Regions from separate parts of the Buttiauxella ferragutiae genome, predicted to be linked through region 2. Evidence: predicted binding sites of a transcription regulator. Region 2 holds the regulator's gene; the other holds the start of a gene.
What was found. Region 2 encodes CRP, which controls carbon source genes, mostly activating them, when cyclic AMP is high. Its sites were predicted from a motif close to ATGTGANNNNNNTCACAT; they were not measured.

Region 1: bhsA (multiple stress resistance protein BhsA) is a predicted target of CRP. The motif match lies at 1,559-1,576, and genes of this name have one in related genera.

What each region holds. Positions count from the first base shown of each region.
Region 1 is NZ_CP093332.1:3,334,915-3,338,335, forward strand. It holds gene MNO13_RS15440 (IS110 family RNA-guided transposase) at 1-540, opposite strand, end outside; gene bhsA (multiple stress resistance protein BhsA) at 1,228-1,485, opposite strand; gene MNO13_RS15450 (TetR/AcrR family transcriptional regulator) at 1,735-2,367, shown strand; gene MNO13_RS15455 (siderophore-interacting protein) at 2,420-3,313, opposite strand.
Region 2 is NZ_CP093332.1:388,772-392,192, reverse strand. It holds gene MNO13_RS01700 (phosphoribulokinase) at 1-317, shown strand, start outside; gene MNO13_RS01695 (OsmC family protein) at 335-739, opposite strand; gene crp (cAMP-activated global transcriptional regulator CRP) at 1,053-1,685, shown strand; gene MNO13_RS01685 (YccS/YhfK family putative transporter) at 1,777-3,421, shown strand, end outside.

The DNA.
Region 1 (3,421 bases), 2.3 Mb from region 2:
TTCCAGTTCATCACTCAGCCAGCCGTGTGTCCGCTCCAGTGAGGCTATGACCTCCCGTGGTGTCGAGGTTGAATGCGCTTTTTCAAGCCGGTTGGCCGTCCTCTGCACATCCTCTTTCAGCGCGTCGCGCTGACGCAACAACGCCCTGAGTTTACGGACTTCAACTGACGGTGGGACCCAGGCATCGGGATGCTTCAGCTCGCCATAACAGGCCAGCACAAATGCGTCCACTGTGTCATTTTTCGTGAGGATATCCATTCCGCAGGCAAACTCACGGACACGGTATGGATTGGCCATGCAGACAGAAATCCCCGCATCATGAAGCCCATACGCCAGATTCTCATGGTAGATACCCGTGGCTTCCATCACGACTGTCATATTATCAGAGGCGCATTTTTGGGCCTCCAGCCAGTCGATGATTTTGCGGGCCACACAGGGTTCATTGGTGAAGACTTTCTGCTTTTTCTTACCCTTAATACCGGCAACAAGCAGACAGACATCTATTTTATTTTTGCTGATATCAGCACCGAGAAAAGCCATATTTCATCTCCTTCCACGTGAACCAACACGCCATTCCAGCCTTGTACATGCGAAGTCAGAGCTTCTGGTTACCGTTCGGATTTTGAGTGGCGTGAAAGGTGAAACGGAGGGCTTAAGCTACGTCGGAAGATCGAGGTCTTCAGGTCGGATACAAGCTTCCTCCGTTTCATGTAACCGGTAGCTAACCAGCTACCGGTTCAAGATACAAGGTCGGATAAGCGCAGCGTCATCCGACACCACTGGCGTAAATGGTGGATGACGCTAACGCTTATCCACCCTACAAAACACATTTATCACCCTTTGTCAGCAATCTGAGGCCCTGGTTTTCAACAGGGCCCGAGACTGATGACAAACTTCTTCGTAGGTCGGATAAGCGCAGCGTCATCCGACACAACGGGCGTAAATGGTGGATGACGCTAACGCTTATCCACCCTACAAAACACATTTATCACCCTTTGTCAGCAATCTGAGGCCCTGGTTTTCAACAGGGTCTGAGACTGATGACAAACTTCTTCGTAGGTCGGATAAGCGCAGCGTCATCCGACACCACTGGCGTAAATGGTGGATGACGCTAACGCTTAGCCACCCTACAAAACACATTTATCACCCTTTGTCAGCAATCTGAGGCCCTGTTTTCCAACAGGGCCTTTTTTTTAGATTCGGAGTTAATGCTCAGAGGGCAGCGTCTTATTTATAAATAACCGCGGTACCGTGCAAAGTGTTTGGACCGGTGACTGAAGTAATACGGTATGAGCTTGCACCCATTTGATCTGCTTTTTCTGCCAGTTGATCTTCCAGAGAACCCAGGTTTGTCCCCCCAGTCGCCGTGATGGTACCGACTTTCTGTTGGCCATTTGGTGTTGCCTGAACTTCAACAGCGGCAAAGCTTGCGAAAGAGATTGAACTAAGAACCACAGCAGCGATGAGAGTTTTAACGTTTTTCATGATTTTTTACCTTGAGCAGATGATTTGTAAGGTCGTTAAGTTATTTACTTAACGATCGATAGGTAAATCATAAACGTGATCTTAATCACACGTCAAATTATTTTTATAACGCTCGTTAATTATTTTATAAACATACTATTTTTCATTACGATAGGATTAATTTATTTTTATCCTAAATGCCTATAGCTACTGAGTGTTATTATTTTTATAATGATCGTTCATTAAACAGACAAAGGTTAAACGGCACATATGTCATCTGATATAAGTTACATCAAAAAAAGCCGTGGCCGTCCGAAGGTGTTTGACAGGGAAGCAGCACTCGACAAGGCCATGGCTTTGTTCTGGCAACACGGCTACGAAGCCACTTCTATGGCGCATTTAGTGGAAGCTACCGGCGCGAAAGCCCCGACGCTGTACGCCGAATTCACCAATAAAGAGGGGTTATTTCGCGCCGTGCTGGATCGTTATATCGCCCGTTTTGCGCAAAAACACGAAGCGTGTTTATTCTGCGAAGAACGCAGTCTCGAAGAGGCTCTGGAAGATTATCTGTCTCATGTTGCGAAGCTTTTCACCGACAAAGACACACCTGCGGGCTGCTTTATCATCTGTACTTCATCAGTGCTGGCGACCTCTTCGGATGATATTTCAGCCGTGATCAAAGCCCGCCATGCCATGCAGGAAGAAACGCTGATACGTTTTCTGAGCAAACGCCAGGCAAGAGGCGAGATTCCGTCTGAAAGCTGTGTCCGAAAACTGGCGAAGTATCTGTGTTGTATCGTTCAGGGGATGTCAGTCAGTGCGCGTGAAAATGCCAGTTATGAAGAGCTGTTGCAGATAGTGAATACCACGATGCGGCTGCTGCCAGAATTGAAGAAAGTTTAAACTGCGCTAAGGCGGATAACGCAAACTTATCCGCCTTAGCTAAAACACTGCTTTACCGTTGCCGCCCTTTACTCCAGTAAGCCATAAAGTTGATAGCATCATGGTTCACGCCACATTCTCCTATCAAATATCGCCGCAGCATTTTCACCACCGTCGACTCTGCCGCAACCCAGCCATAAAACGTATTGCTGGCGGTCGTGGCTTTATCCCACAGTAATTCACCTTCGGCTTCCTCATTGACCGTTTCAGCAACGCCCGCCGTTTTCGGCAGTTGTGCGTCGGCTCTGACTGCTTTTAGCAAGCACTCCCCGTGTCTCGCGTTAGAGGTTTTACGCGGCAACCAGTGAATGCTGGCAAAGCTATATGCGCTTAAATCCACACAATCGCCCTGCTCTGGCACCTCGAAAAATGCCTGTATTTGTGGTGGATTTGGCTGCGTCGCCAGCAGTTCAAGAATGCCTCGTGCCGCAGGCAATGCGGTTTCATCGGCAATAATCAGTGCCTGACGCAGGCCCTGAGGCGGCGTCCATTCATATCCACCACTGTCACCAGAATAAGCAGCATTCGGGGCGACAATTTGTATTTTGTCGCCAGCTTCAGCGGCAATCGCCCACGCAGAAGCCGGGCCTTCGGTACCATGGCTGACGAATTCAACCGTCACTTCCTGGCGCGCAGCATCGACGTGGCGCAAGGTATAAGTGCGCACAATCGGCCGCTTCTCTTTGGGCAATTCTTGCAGTAGCTGATACCACTGTGCTTGCTCTGGCAACGTTGGGATTGAACCGTCCTCTGACGGAAAAAGCATTTTGATGCGCTGATCGGGTGCATCACATTTCATGTTTGCAATGTCCGGACCGCCAAACACCAGGCTCAACAACGAAGGTGAAACTTGTGATTTATGCACTAGCTGCACATTAAACAATCGATAACCTTGCACCCCTGCCATTTCGACTCCTCTGCCGTCTCCGGCTACATCCACAAAAAGTAAACCACAGAAATCATGTGATTATTCATGAGATTAATTTGAGAAATACTATCAATTGAGATTGATAAT
Region 2 (3,421 bases):
ACATCAATTACATCACGCCACAATTTTCACGCACGCACATTAACTTCCAGCGTGTCCCGACTGTCGATACCTCTAACCCGTTTGCTGCACGCGGAATTCCATCGCTGGATGAAAGTTTTGTGGTGATTCATTTTCGCGGGTTGGATGACATCGATTTCCCGTACTTGCTCGCCATGTTGCAAGGCTCATTCATTTCCCACATCAATACAATAGTGGTACCGGGCGGCAAAATGGGGCTGGCGATGGAATTGATCATGACGCCGTTAGTGAAGCGTCTGGCGGAAGGACGAAATATCAATAATCAGGGCGGCGAGTAACCGCCCTGTTTTGCACACTAGCCTTCAATGACTTCGTAGCTGTGCGTGATATTTACGGCTTTTTCCAGCATCAGTGCAACAGAGCAATACTTCTCAGCAGATAAATCAACCGCGCGGGAAACCGCGTTATCTTTTAGCTCTTTGCCTGTCACGATGAAATGCAGATTGATGTGAGTAAAAAGACGAGGAGCTTCTTCGCGACGCTCAGAGGTCAATTTCACTTCGCAGTCGGTGACGTCGTAGCGGCCTTTTTGCAAAATAGAAACCACGTCTATTGCACTGCAACCCCCGGCAGCCATCAGTACCATTTCCATCGGGCTCGGTGCTTTATCGCCAGAATTACCGTCCATCAGAATCTGGTGTCCTGAAGCGGATTCACCAAGGAAAGTTAACCCTTCAACCCATTTCACACGTGCCTGCATGTTGCTTCTCCCATTGAAAAAATTACCTTCCAGAGTACGCGGATGCAGCAAAACTGGCAACGGAAGGCGACCTACGTCATGCTGAAACGAGACAATAGGAGACACCTGCCAAAAGCTATGCTAAAACAATCCGGATGCTACATTGATACATTGACGTAATGCATAGATGCAAAGGACGTCACTAATTACAGGCAGCAAGAATGACTTGCATGCCATCTCCCCAAAGTGGGGAATATTCTAATACTTGCAACGCCAGACAGGATGTTTAGCGTCCTGTCGTTGGTAGCCAGTTATAAACAGAGGATAACCGCGCATGGTGCTTGGCAAACCGCAAACAGACCCGACTCTCGAATGGTTCTTGTCCCATTGCCACATTCATAAGTATCCATCGAAGAGCACACTGATCCACCAGGGTGAAAAAGCAGAGACGCTGTATTACATCGTCAAGGGCTCTGTAGCTGTTCTGATCAAAGATGAAGAGGGCAAGGAAATGATCCTCTCCTATCTGAATCAGGGCGACTTTATTGGTGAGTTAGGGCTGTTCGAAGAAGGCCAGGAACGTAGTGCCTGGGTCCGTGCTAAATCTGCCTGTGAAGTGGCTGAAATTTCCTATAAAAAATTCCGCCAGCTGATCCAGGTAAACCCAGACATTCTGATGCGTCTTTCTTCCCAGATGGCTCGTCGTCTGCAAGTCACTTCTGAGAAAGTCGGTAACCTGGCATTCCTCGATGTGACTGGTCGTATCGCGCAGACACTGTTGAACCTGGCAAAACAGCCTGATGCAATGACTCACCCAGACGGTATGCAGATTAAAATTACCCGTCAGGAAATTGGTCAGATCGTCGGTTGTTCTCGTGAAACTGTCGGTCGTATCTTGAAAATGCTGGAAGATCAGAACCTGATCTCCGCTCACGGCAAAACGATCGTCGTTTACGGCACTCGTTAATTTCCGTTTCAAAAAAGGCGTGTTGCTTTATGGACACGCCTTTTTTTGTCTTTAAAATCCAAACACCTGCAACACAAAGTATGACAAGCATATGTGGAGAAGATTAATCTATCACCCTGAAGTTAACTATGCACTGCGGCAAACGCTGGTGCTGTGCCTTCCTGTGGGGATCGGTTTACTACTGGGGAATTTGCAGTTAGGTCTGCTTTTCTCGTTAGTGCCCGCTTGTTGCAACATTGCTGGTCTGGATACACCCCATAAGCGTTTTTTTAAACGCCTGATTGTTGGCGGCACTCTTTTTGCGACCAGCAGTTTAATCATGCAGCTTTTGCTGCTCTACACCGCGGTCCCATTGCCCATCATTCTTATGGTGATGGCGCTCTTGTTAGGCGTCACCGCTGAAATCAGCGCCCTGCACGCACGTTTGCTTCCGGCATCGCTGATTGCGGCCATCTTTACGCTAAGTATGGCCGGCAATATGCCTATCTGGAAGCCGATGGTGTTATATGTCTCCGGCACGATTTGGTACGGAGTCTTTAACTGGTTTTGGTTCTGGATGTGGCGTGAGCAGCCGCTGCGCGAAACGTTAAGCCTGCTCTATCGCCAATTGGCGGAGTACTGTGAAGCCAAATACGGCATGCTGACACAACATGCTGATCCCGAAACAGCGCTGCCTCCACTGCTGGCTCGCCAGCAAAAAGCCGTAGACCTGATCACCATCTGCTACCAACAGCTGCATATGCTGTCGGCAAATCAGCAGAACGGTTACAAACATTTGTTACGCTCTTTTCAGATAGCGTTAGATTTGCAAGAGCACATCTCCGTCAGTTTGCACCAGCCTGCCGAGGTGCAAAAACTTGTCGCGAAAAGCCATGCAGAAGCGGTTATTCGCTGGAATGCGCAGACCATTGCGGCACGCTTGCGCGTGTTGGCCGATGACATTCTCTACCATCGTTACCCACAGCGTTTTACGATGGAGAAACAAATTGAAGCCCTCGAGAAAATTGCTCGCCAGAATCCGGACAACCCGGTTGGGCAGTTTTGTCATTATCACTTCAGCCGTATCGCCCGCGTGCTGCGCATCCAACGCCCTCTGTACGCCCGTGATTTAATGGAAGACCGGCAGCGCCGTTTACCGCTGTGGGCAGCACTGAAAAGCTATTTGTCGTTGAAATCTGCCGCCCTGCGCAACGCCGCCCGACTAGGCGTAATGCTAACCATCGCCAGTCTTTTCGGGGCATTTTTACATCTGCCGAAACCCTACTGGATTTTAATGACGGTGATGTTCGTTACGCAAAACGGCTACGGCGCCACGCGGGTACGCATTCTGCACCGTTCGGCAGGGACCATTGCTGGCCTGGCGATTGCGGGTATCGCCCTGCACTTTCACTTCCCACAAAGCATTGCCCTGGCCGCGATGCTGGTCATTACGCTGGTCAGCTATTTGTTTATTCGCCAGAGCTATGGCTGGGCGACGATTGGTTTTACCGTGACGGCGGTATATACCCTGCAACTGCTCACACTCAGCGCCGAGCAATTTATCGTCCCGCGCTTGATTGATACTCTGCTCGGCTGTTTGATTGCCTTCGGCGGCATGGTTTGGCTGTGGCCGCAGTGGCAAAGCGGTTTGTTGCGCCAGAACGCCCATGACGCGCTTGAAAAAGACCAGGACGCGATTCGCCTGATTCTGAGCAACGATCCCGAACCCACGCCGCTAGCCTGGCAACGAATGAAGG